Regions from separate parts of the Paenibacillus sp. NPDC056722 genome, predicted to be linked through region 3. Evidence: riboswitches for the same ligand, from Rfam matches in the RefSeq annotation. Region 3 holds a riboswitch; each other region holds the start of a gene.
What was found. Region 3 has a riboswitch for cyclic di-AMP ahead of ACFRAM_RS27315 (resuscitation-promoting factor). Riboswitches for the same ligand answer to the same signal wherever they lie in the genome.
Positions count from the first base shown of each region.

Region 1: linked by a shared signal. The riboswitch ahead of ACFRAM_RS13875 (C40 family peptidase) and the one ahead of ACFRAM_RS27315 (resuscitation-promoting factor) in region 3 are both predicted to bind cyclic di-AMP.
Region 2: linked by a shared signal. The riboswitch ahead of ACFRAM_RS23170 (hypothetical protein) and the one ahead of ACFRAM_RS27315 (resuscitation-promoting factor) in region 3 are both predicted to bind cyclic di-AMP.

Region 1 is NZ_JBHTYV010000004.1:527,277-531,349, reverse strand. Features, by position in the region: gene ACFRAM_RS13885 (DEAD/DEAH box helicase) at 1-237, opposite strand, end outside; gene ACFRAM_RS13880 (hypothetical protein) at 707-1,339, shown strand; cyclic di-AMP (ydaO/yuaA leader) riboswitch at 1,834-1,970, shown strand; gene ACFRAM_RS13875 (C40 family peptidase) at 1,975-2,451, shown strand; gene ACFRAM_RS13870 (SDR family oxidoreductase) at 2,537-3,265, opposite strand; gene ACFRAM_RS13865 (winged helix-turn-helix transcriptional regulator) at 3,438-3,809, shown strand; gene thiD (bifunctional hydroxymethylpyrimidine kinase/phosphomethylpyrimidine kinase) at 3,988-4,073, opposite strand, start outside.
Region 2 is NZ_JBHTYV010000012.1:112,366-116,438, reverse strand. Features, by position in the region: gene ACFRAM_RS23185 (RNA polymerase sigma factor) at 1-219, opposite strand, end outside; gene ACFRAM_RS23180 (hypothetical protein) at 258-755, opposite strand; gene ACFRAM_RS23175 (hypothetical protein) at 1,029-1,328, shown strand; cyclic di-AMP (ydaO/yuaA leader) riboswitch at 1,325-1,511, shown strand; gene ACFRAM_RS23170 (hypothetical protein) at 1,717-2,136, shown strand; gene kdpF (K(+)-transporting ATPase subunit F) at 2,262-2,339, shown strand; gene kdpA (potassium-transporting ATPase subunit KdpA) at 2,398-4,073, shown strand, end outside.
Region 3 is NZ_JBHTYV010000020.1:47,641-51,713, reverse strand. Features, by position in the region: gene ACFRAM_RS27325 (HD domain-containing protein) at 1-852, shown strand, start outside; gene ACFRAM_RS27320 (TatD family hydrolase) at 907-1,677, shown strand; cyclic di-AMP (ydaO/yuaA leader) riboswitch at 1,877-2,104, shown strand; gene ACFRAM_RS27315 (resuscitation-promoting factor) at 2,388-3,551, shown strand; gene rnmV (ribonuclease M5) at 3,725-4,073, shown strand, end outside.

The DNA.
Region 1 (4,073 bases), on a different contig from region 3:
CGGGGAGAGGCCGGACAAATGCTTCATACATTGCAATTCGTCGAAGCTACTAACCAGACCCGCTTCTTCGCCCTGCACGGCCAGCTGTGACAATCGCCAGTCTCCCCAGGGTCCGCCTTTATCAAGCTTTGACTCCAAATCCTGTAGCCAGTTCCGGTTGAAAGAAAGAGGAACAGGCAGCACGGGCGCAGGCTGACTCGCCCCAGCGGGCAGAGAATTACGGAATAATTGCGTCATACGGCATTCTCCTCTCGCAGTGATTCATATTGAATGTGTAAGAGTAGTATGCGCGGAAAAGAGAGGATTCATAACCCGGGAGAGTAAAAGCGGGAGAGGGGGAGTAAGGAATTTCGCTGTCCGGCGTATATATGGAGCGTTCGCGGAAGGATGGTCGCATGTGGGGGCTGCGTCATAAGGCATTTCTTTTTCCAACACTGTAGTTAATGTAATCACAAGATAGAGCCTCAGTTGTAGCAGTAAGGAGTACACTAAAATTCGTTGCAGTGACTTGCGCTCAGTCGTCGAAGCAAGCGTTGCTGAATTGGTGATGCAGGGGACAAAGACGGTCAGGGTCATCGTATACAATGATGAAGCTAGCGTACTGCTAGATATGTTGGCTTATAAAAAATAAAATCTTTGGCTCATAAGTACTCCCCTTTGGTATAGTTATAATTAATTTCAAATAATTGTTAGTTGGAGGTCTTTAATGAGCCATATCAGAGGAATTATCTTGGAGGGTTATTCTCATGCAGGAAAAACATCTGTTTTAAAAGCTCTAAAGCTACTTCAAGCACAAGAAGAATCATCGGAGCGTAGTATTATTGTCTTGAGTGAGCATTATTCCCAAGTATTAAATAATGTTCATGGAGAATTTAAAAGCTTAAGCCGTGATGAACATCTTCATATATTGAAAGAACGGGTTAGCATGCTAAGACAATTAAATGAGTGGTCCACATATTTGGGTCCAGATGCATCTCGGGCGTCTAGAGGTATATTTTTTATATTGGAAAGATTCCATCTGAATCACAGATTGGCCTTCCCCTCCGATTCCTTGTATGAAATTGAATCACTTGAAAATGAAATGCTCCATCTGGGGGCTACATGTGTATTATTAACGGTTTCTTCTAGCAACGTAGAGGGAAGAATGCAAAGTCGGACACCTCACGAATGGATAAGCAAATCAAGAGAAGAGATCAGAAAGTCAGCCGATGAATTTATACAAACCCAATCAGAGCTACGTAAACAATCTAGTTTATCGATCCTACCAACGATAGAAATAAATACTGATAATAAGGATTGGATTACATATGCAAAAAGAATAATGAATTTATTGAACTAACATTCAAATCGGATCATAGAAACAAACAAATGAAGTTCCATTGATCAGTGATCCACAAGTACACTCCTGCCAAAAGAACTTTAGTAGTTTTTTTATAGAATATGAGGCGTACCACCTTCTAATTATATATGAAGAAGCGGCAGAGTCGCTGGCTTAATCTGTTTGATGATTATAAGGAGCGGTAACTGTGCTGCAAATCACCGGCATTAGTCAGAGATATTCCGATCTGATTACCGGTATTCATCCAACGTTACCCGCAGTGATTACAAGAATGTTACCAGTTTTTCATCTGCATATTCATGTACACCTGCGGGACTGATAGAGGAAGAATTGCTAGAAAAAGCAGGGTCGATCCCCTGAAAAATAAGCGATAAATAGCAGTATAATCTATGAATATGTAGAAAGAATGTAAGAGCAAATAAAGTTGTTAATCTATCAAATGGCATTGACAGGAGGGGGACATCTATACTACTATACAAATAGTTACAAAATATTAATCAATGTTGCCGAATTTCAATCGTTGAAAACGGGGGAACCACATCTGGGTGAATTATTCCTGAAAGCAAGGGAATATAGGGAAACCTTTAACCGAACCCTCAGCTAACTCCGTAGGCATTTGAAGGGAGAATCACGGTCTGAAGAAGTTTATTGTTTCTGTACTTGGAGCCGCTATTCTATTAACTGCAGCACCAGCCGCATTTGCCAGTGACGTTAACGCTAAGATCGACAATGAAGTGAACCAACTCATTGGTACTCCTTATGTATGGGGAGGCACAACAACAGCGGGTTTTGACTGTTCCGGATTTATTCTATACATATTCAACAAGTTCAATGCGGGAGATCTTCCGCGCACCTCGCAGTCCCAAGCTAAAGCGGGTACAGCTGTCGCTAAAGAAGATCTTCGTGTCGGAGATTTAGTATTTTTCAATACCCTTGGTAACGGAATTTCTCATGCAGGTATTTATATCGGTGATGGTGAGTTCGCTCATTCCTCCAGCAGCAAGGGCGTTCGCATCAGTAAATTGTCGGAATCGTATTATGCTGATCGTTATGTTACCGCACGCCGTGTAGTGAGTGAGACAAGCTATCTGGCCATGACTGGACAGAAATAATTCAGAAAATACATAGAAGGTGTCCCGAATTAGCCAGCTTTCTGGCTGTCCGGGGCACCTTTTGTTTTTAGAGTATGCTAAGAGATTAGCGTAAAATATAGCCGCCGTCCGGGAACAGGGTGCTGCCGGTGGTATATCCGTTCGTCATCAGGTATACAACAGTATGTGCGGCTTCTGCGGCTGTGCCGATCCGGCCGAGCAGGTTGATTTTGGCATAGGCGTTATAGGATTCGTCCCGAACCGCTTGTTCGGCGCCTTCCCAGTTAAATTCTGTGTGAATCGTTCCCGGGGAAATGACATTGACCCGAATAGGAGCCAGCTCCACCGCCAGCGCTTTACCTAGACTTTCTATGGCTCCATTGCAGGCAGCGTAGGAAGCGCCATCTGTGAGCGGTCTTTGCCCAAAGGCACCAGACATCAGTACGACTGAGCCATTCGGGCGCATCTGCGGAGCAGCATATTTTACTGCATTGTATTGTGGCCAGAATTTAGCGTCAAAGCAGCTGCGGGCAACCTCCGCACTTGACGTGATCGGACCTCTGACATAGCTGGCTCCAGGCGTGAACAGATGATCGAACGGACCCACTTGCTCGAAAAAGGATTTCAGCTGTTCCTCATCTTTGTTGTCCAAAGTATATATTTCTACGGAGTCTGCGCCCAGTCTTTCCTTTGCTAGTTCCAGTTTGTCCAAGGACCGACCTGCCAGAACGACGGATGCACCTTGTTCCACCGCTTGTTTGGCTGTTGCCAATCCAATCCCGGAGCTTCCTCCTATAATAACGACCCGCTGTTTTTGTAGAGTAAGAGTTGACATGATAGGTTGTTCTCCTTTATTCGTTTGTTGGTTTCCATTCTATTATTGGGTAAAATAACGGCGCTGCACAGTACGCACTTTATTCGTACCCGGTACGAAAATTCGTACTATCAGGAGAGACGTGCAATTGAGGGGCGTCACAGGTATGATGGAGAGAACAGGAGAGGTGATGATGATGAAACGAAATTCGCAGGAGCCCAGACTGACAGGCGTTCTGGCAACCTTGGATGTTATTGGGGGCAAATGGAAGCCTCTGATCCTGTTCATGCTGCTGGTGGACGGGACGCAGAGGTTCGGGGAACTGCGGCGGAGGATACCGGACGTGTCCCAGGGAACGCTCACAAAGCAGCTACGGGAGCTGGAGGAGGACGGGCTCATTGACCGGATCTTTTATCAGGAGATGCCTCCACGCGTGGAATACAGCCTGTCTGAGCACGGTAGAACGATTGCAGTAGTACTGGATAGCATGTGTGGTTGGGGCAGAAGCCATCTTAACTTCGTAAATGAACGTGAAGATGCTGAAACGACTGTCAGGGAGAACTGAGGGAACGGTAGCCTGAGGAAAATAGCCTGTAGGGCGCATTTAGGCAAATAGGGTGTCTACTCTCGTTAACAAGTTGAAAGCTGCTGAGCAGCTTACTATAGCCGTATAAAAAGAGCAGAGCCGAGGATATCGGCTCTGCTCTTTTGTATGACAAGATTGTTCGCCAGATGGGCGAGACCTATTGTTCCAGGCGGTGTCCGCCGTGGAAGACCGGTCCTACGTACTGGTTGAACGCGAAGCCGTTGCGGATGGCTGCAGAGACGA
Region 2 (4,073 bases), on a different contig from region 3:
CTGGTAGACCTGGATGGAGCCGGGCAGGGAAGAACCAGGCGTTAGCCGGGAGGACCTGCCCAGCGCTGTGAAGGTGTGGACCGCAGCCTGCTCAGCGAGCTGCGGGTCCTTCAGCAGCAGGATACACAGAGTGTAGACGCTGTCTGCGTATTGCTCCACCAGCCCGCGGAAGGCGGGCAGGGAGCGGCGGGCTGATTTTGCGGGTAAAGGGGCGGACATCGTGCGCACCTTCCTTTCGAAGTGGAAGAATGTTGACATTACAGAATGGAATAATAGGCGACGGAGTGTTCCACCAGCCAGTCTGTGTCCATGCTGATCCATGCTGGCGGCGATGAGGAAGCTCCAGGAAGTTGTTCCACGGATAGATGGAGCAGCTTAGACTTTCGATTCTCCTGCCGGAACATTCCGGCAAGGACAGGCGGGTACAGAGTTGCCTGCAAATCCTGCAAGGCGGTCTGTACCATTGCAAACTGGCTCGGTTGCCAGCTCTGGCTGGTAACCTGCGTAACCCCGACAGCTTCACTCAGGCTACATTGCCGGATACACCGCAGAAAGTTACCCCATCTTACCAGGTCGACCCCTTTTCCCTCGGCTAGGATGCTGCACAACCCCCAGCCGCAGTCTCTCTGACAGGATAACTTCAGGATGATGTACAATGGTTTTTCACAATCGGCTGTGGAGCCATGGATAGCCGCGGAAGCAGGGACAGCAAAGAGTTCTATTCGTGTCAGCTTATGATGTTGTTCTATGTCCACTTTGAATCCTCCCCGAAGCGGTAGCCCATTTAATAACTATGGCCGCCGTCATCGCAACACAATACGCCAAAGTACACCCGCGTCAGGCTCTTCGGATCCAGAAGTTCTGGATGTGTACCAAAATAATAGTTGTTCATTTCCTTTTAGCTAATGATGTGATCGTAATCCGAATCATACGCCGCACCGCTTTCTTTTGTAAAAAGAGAAAATCTTTCATAGTAACGTCTATCCGCGGAATTTCAGCAACCAAGGGAGAGAAAGGGGACTAAAAGCATGTTTATTGCCCGTTATGAGGCCTCTATCTTCCTCAAGCACCGCTTTTCATATTTACACGGAAAACGGGCGAAAACCTTGAAATCCCATCCTTTGGAGAAAAAGATTTCTGATCTGCCTAAAATTTTCGATAATCGTGACAAAAACGTGAAAATAGGAGAAATAGAGAGATTGAACATCAAGAAAGCGCTACCTGATATGAAAAGGGTTTTCTTTATGCATTATTTTGGCATCCTTGACGTTTTACAAGAATTCCTGCGCGAGAGTATGATTACATCTGTTTCAACCACAACCGAATAGTTGATCCGCTTAATTTCCGTCAAGGAAAGCGGGGGAACCAACAATCGGCAGCCGATGTGAGAGTCGGAGCCGGTTATGGGGTGAATCCTGTATGGATGCGTCAAATGTGCATCTGTGCGGGTAGGGCGACTCTCACCGCCCGAATCCGACAGCTAACCTCGTAAGCGTATGTAGAGAGGATGAGTGCAATGTGACCGTTAGCGAGCCACAGAGGTAATCCTTTGTGGTTTTTTGCTGTGCTTTTATAAGCAAAACGCTTGTAAGGCAGCGTCTGGTGACGTGACACAGCCACAGATGGCTGTGCCCGAAAATGACGATAGGTCATGATCCTTTCGGAGATTTTCGTTGCCTCCTTGTTGTTGTACTAGAGCAGGAGGAGATAAGAGATATGGCGGATCAGATAGAATATGTGCTGGTATGCGCACCGACAAAAGCCGGAGAGCATTTTATCAAGATTTTAAAATTTAGAGGCATCCCTGTAGCAGGGTTGACGAACAATCAGGAGGAGAAGGAGCGTTTAGAGGAACTGGGAGTTGAGAACACTATTCTTGTAGATACCCGTCACCAGAAAACGTGGTTTCGTCCATCTTTTCCAGTAAGCCGTGTCTATCTGTTCGAGAGCAGCTTTACGCTGTGCTGCCGTTACATCCAGATGTGCCGGGCCTGGACCACACAGCCCATCTTTGTCATCACATCCTCCTTGAATCCCAGATTGGTCTATAAAAGACTGGGTGCAAGTTATGTCATCTATTCCCATAGCGGGGATGCCGTTTTTTTGGCGGATAAATCATCCCGTGATCAGGGATAAACAAAGGGGCTGGAAACAATGCTGGACCTGTATATGATTGCTGCGCTGGCCGTTACGTACGGCTTATTCTATGGATTTGTACAATGGTGTTCGAATGTAGCCCGGGATGCAGGGGGGCATGAGCGGTGATTGTGATTATTGCTGTGACTTTGCTGCTGTTCATCTATCTGGTATATGCGCTGATTCACCCGGAGAAATTTTAGCTACATCTAACGCTAGGAATGGGAACAGAAATAGAAGTCTTGCTAAGGAGGGACATTCATGGGCACTCTGCAAATGGTCGTAGTTATCTTAATCCTGCTGCTTCTGGTGAAGCCAGTGGGCACCTATGTGTATCATGTATTTTCGGGTGAGCCGAATCGCACAGACCGATGGTTTGGTCGTACAGAGAATGGCATCTACCGCCTGATAGGGCTGAAGCAGCGCGAAGGGATGTCCTGGAAGAAATACGCGCTAAGCTTCATTTTAACGAATATCGTGCTGGTAGCCTTTAGTTATATCATTCTGCGAGTGCAGCGGGGACTGCCGCTTAATCCAAATGGGATAGGAGATATGGAGCAGACGCTCACGTTCAACACGGTAATCAGTTTTATGACAAATACGAATCTTCAGCATTACAGCGGAGAGACTGGTTTGTCCTATTTCTCGCAAATGGCTGTGATTACGATGATGATGTTCACCTCTGCTGCCAGCGGCTTCTCCGTGGCGATAGCGTTTGTCAGAGGAATCACCGGGCGGGAATCGTTGGGGAATTTTTTTGAAGACTTTGTAAAAGCACATGTGCGGATCTTTCTGCCGCTGGCATTATTGGTAACGCTGATTCTGGTGGGCTTGCATGTGCCGCAGACACTGAAGCCTACGCTTGACGTCACAACACTTGAGGGCCAGACGCAACACATTGCGATAGGGCCTGTGGCTTCACTGGAATCGATCAAACATCTCGGAACAAACGGTGGCGGGTTCTTCGGGGCCAACTCGGCGCATCCGTTCGAGAATCCAAGTCCGCTTACGAATGTGCTGGAGATTCTTTCGATGTGGATGCTGCCCGCAGCGCTTCCGTACACGTACGGCATGTTTGCCAAAAACAAACGCCAGGGCTGGGTGATTTTCACCGCGATGATGACGCTCTTCGTGCTGCTGCTGGGGCTGAACTATTATGCGGAAACCCGTGGGAATCCGGCGATCAACGCCTTGGGCATCGAATCCTCACAGGGCAGCATGGAAGGCAAAGAAGTTCGCTTCGGGATTCCACAGTCCTCCCTGTTCACAACGGTAACAACCGCGGCGACCACAGGCAGTGTGAACAATATGCATGACACGCTGACACCGCTTGGTGAGATTACGCCGCTGGCGCTTATGATGCTGAACAATGTGTTTGGCGGTAAGGGTGTAGGGCTGATTAATATGCTGATGTATGCGATTATGGGTGTTTTCCTGTGCGGACTCATGGTCGGCAGAACCCCGGAATTCCTTGGAAGGAAGATCGAAGCCAGGGAGATGAAGCTGATCGCCATTGCGATCCTGATTCACCCGCTCATTATCCTGGTACCGACCGCGGGGGCCTTCCTGACAGAGCTCGGCAAAGGTTCAATTACCAATCCGGGCTTTCACGGGATGACTCAAGTGTTATATGAATATGTCTCCTCGGCCGCCAATAACGGCTCCGGCTTTGAGGGACTGGCGGATAATACCTCCTTCTGGAATATAACGACCGGGATCGTCATGCTGCTGGGCCGATACGTCTCCGTTATCGCTATGCTGGCGGTTGCCGGGTCCTTGCTCCGCAAGAACACCGTGCCGGAGACTACCGGAACCTTCCGTACAGACAACGGCTTATTCACCGGTATTCTGATCGGTACTGTTCTGATCATCGGTGCGCTGACCTTTTTGCCAGTCATTGTGCTGGGGCCGGTTGCCGAGTACTTGACTTTGCGGTA
Region 3 (4,073 bases):
CAGAAAGTCGCTTCAGTTATCGCAAAAACCTATGAGCACGCAATTGTTGTCAATTTGGTGTCTAGTCCCCTCGATGCTGACCGGATGGATTATCTTCTGCGGGATGCTTATTACACTGGTGTGAATTACGGTACGATTGATATCGATCGAATTCTGCGGGTGCTCCGTCCCTATAATGGAAGAGTTGTAGTTAAGGAATCAGGAATGCATGCGATAGAGGACTATCTGATGTCGCGGTATCAAATGTACTGGCAGGTATATTTTCATCCGGTAACCCGGAGTTCTGAAATTATTTTAAGACAGATTTTCCGCCGGGCCAAAGAGCTGTACTTAGAGGGGTATAATTTTAAATTTATGATTCATCCACTAGGTGACTTGCTTCAGGGGGAAGTGACAGTGCAGCAGTATTTGCTGCTAGATGAAGCGTTAGTTCAAACGGCCTTCATGCAATGGACACTGGAGGAGGATGGACTGCTAAGCGACTTGTGCAGCCGGTTTATTCATCGTAAACTGTATAAATATGTGGAGACGGAGAGTCTCAATCCGGAGACGATTGACGAAATCCGCCGCAGTTTTGCGGGAGCCGGGCTGGACCCGGAATATGATCTGGAAATTGATTTTCCGTCAGACCTTCCGTATGATGTGTTTCGTCCAGGAGAGGGTTTTGACAGCAATCAAATATTGCTGCTTGACCGGAAGGATCGGCTCCGTGAAATCTCGGAGGTTTCAGATATTGTACGTTCCATCAGCGGCATTCACCGTGGAAGATATCACCTATATTTTCCTCAAGATAAGCTGAATAAGGCGCTTTCACAACTGCCTGACTCTGTTGCTGAAATATTCGCAAAATAAAGATTAAATAGTTATTTTTGAACATAGAGACCAAGACCGGGAGGACAACAGTACATGTACTTATTCGACACACATACCCATCTGGATGCTCCGCAATTCGACGAGGACCGCGAACAGGTCATTGCTCGTGCGGTAGAGGCCGGTGTCAGCAAAATGATTAATATCGGATTCAATCGGGAGACGATCCCAACCACGATGCAGCTCGCAGAAAAGTATGATTATATTTATGCAGCAGTGGGGTGGCATCCACAGGATGCGATTGACATGAAGGAGGGGGACCTTGATTGGATTGCCTCGCTATGCAGCCACAAAAAGGTCGTCGCCATTGGTGAGATCGGACTCGATTATTACTGGGATACCTCACCGAAGGACGTGCAGCACGAGGTCTTCCGCAAGCAGATCGGACTAGCCCGCGAGCTGAAAATGCCAATCTGTATTCATAATCGGGATGCCCATGAGGATGTAGTGCGAATTCTTCGCGAGGAGAAGGCTAACGAGGTTGGCGGTGTAATGCATTCCTTCTCGGGTAGCTGGGAAACAGCGAAAATGTGCCTGGATTTGGGATTCCACTTATCCTTCGGAGGACCGATAACGTTCAAGAATGCAAGGGTTCCCAAAGAGGTGCTGGCGCAGACGCCGCTGGACCGTTTATTGATCGAAACAGACTCCCCGTATCTGACGCCACACCCCTTCCGTGGGAAGCGAAATGAGAGCGCTCATGTCAAGTTGGTGGCAGAAGCTGCGGCAGAAATTAAAGGGATAACTTGGGAGGAATTGGCTGAAATTACGTATGCGAACGCACTGGAACGATTTGGCATTGAGTGAAATCGGGAGGAAACACGGTGAAAAATAGAGTATAGCCGATGTATTAAACTTTTTTAACAAAAAAACAGCCGAATATTACAATATTTTAACCATATATTTGCGTAAACGTGGTTGAATCGTCCTTTACAACATGCATCAAAACAGGATATCATCTTTTCAGTGCAGTGAGCTGTTGTTACAGTGACAGCCCACGCTATCATGGATCGTCTCGCTGAGTCTCCGTATGGAGAACGGGGGAACCAATATTGTTTGCCGTATACAGAGCACATCAAGTACAGCTTAGAATGCCGCAGACAGTAGTTGATTTCTTCACGTGGTCTTTGGGGTGAATTTTAGGGCAACCGCCGTGAGCGGGTGACCCGAGATAGGGCGTCTCTCTTTCGTCCGAACCCGACAGCTAACCCCGTAAGCGAAAGTAAGAGAGGAAACCTCGTGCATGAGCCGCGTATTCTGACATCGGAGAAGCCACGAAAGAGTCCTCATAGAACTCTTTTAGGCTTCTTTTATTTTGAATATTGCGCATGTACCCTGCATACTGTTATATAACAGATGTGGGGGGAGCACTATGCCGGGCAGGCGATCCATGAGCAGGAGACGCAAAGGTATTGCAAATAGCGTGTCCTGTGACAATCTCGAATAGTTTCGTCCGAATGATAACAGTCATCTTGGTATACAGCTGACGACGGGGCTATGTAAGGAGGATGGAGAGAATGGGCGTATTCCAACCAGAAGTATCCCATGATTCGCAATCATCCAGCAGGTCTTACGCTTTACGGTGGGAACAAGTGAACTTTCGCGTACTTTCACTTGCCGGCGTGTTATCGATTTTGATCACGCTGATCATTCTGCTGTACGTGCACGGTCAAAGCAGCAAGCAGATCACTTTAGTAATTGACGGGAAAACGCAGTCTCTGGAAACGCGTGAAGCGATTCTCAGTGATGCACTAGCAAAAGAGCAAATTTCGCTGCAGCCGCATGATCAACTATCTATAGGCCTTAGTGATGAAATAAAAGACGGCGACCGTGTCGTGATTAACCGTGCGCAGCCATTCAGTCTTACTGCGGATGGTGCAAAAAAGATTTTTTATACGACCGAGAAAACAATCGGTCAGGCCATCAAGAAGCTGGGTATTGCCCTCGAAGGCCATGATAAGATTTTCCCTTCGCTAGATACCACTATCTCTGCCAATATGGATATCAAGATTGTCCGCATTAACAAACAAACTGTACAACGGACAACGAACTTGCCATATCGAGTCATCAAGACGGCAGACCCCTCCCTTACCAAGGGAACAGTTAGAGTGGCACAGGCGGGCGCACCAGGCGTCATGATCCAGCACATCGAAAAGATTTATCAAGACGGTGAACTGGCTTCCATGCGTATGGTTGGGAAAGAAGTTCAGACGGTGACCAAAGACAAGATTATCGCCGTTGGCACAAAGCCTCTCCCTAAACCTGTTACAGTGGCCCAAACAACAACTTCCAAAACAGCTAATGCTACCATTTCAACAAAAACCAGTGCCAAGAGCAGCAATGTCGCCACTAAATCGGGCGTCAATTTTGAATACAAGAAATTAATCAAGAACGTCTCGATGACTGCTTATTCTTCAGAAGAACCGGGCATTGGAACTCGTACCGCCTCCGGCACACGCGTAACGGAAGGACGTACGATTGCAGTGGACCCTAATGTAATTCCTATCGGTTGGTGGGTATATATCGAAGGCCTTGGCTTCCGCCGTGCAGAAGATACTGGTGGTGCTATCAAAGGCAATAAGGTGGATGTCTACTACGATTCGTTGAACCATGCACGTAACTTCGGACGCAAGTCGCGTACGGTGTATGTGATTGGACCTGTAAAACCGGAGCTTAACTAAGTCCTGGCTTTTGCAAAATTAGGTTGAATCAGCTATAGTGAGGGTAGCAGTTAAGAATAACATGTGCTCATGAAATGATCGCAGAGCTACCGCTCATCACTTATACATTCTTTAGCCAAAAAGAAGGGGAGCGAATCCTCTTCTTTTTGCGTTTACGAGAAGGAGTCAACACTATGATCAAGGAAGTGATCGTTGTCGAAGGCAAGAGCGACACGATAGCCATCAAGCGGGCGGTACAGGCTGATACCATTGAGACTGGCGGCTCCGCGGTGGACAAGAAGGTGATTGCCAAAATCGCGCTCGCCATGGAGCGGCGGGGGGTAATCATTCTAACCGATCCGGACCATGCAGGAGAGCGTATCCGTAAGATCGTTTCAAGCAAGGTGCCAGGCTGCAAGCATGCCTTCATCCCCGAGAAGGATGCGACCCGCAAGGGTGACATTGGCGTGGAGAATGCTACACCTGAGGCGATTCGCCACGCGCTGGCACATGTACATACGTCCTTTGAGGGCGCACCGGCCC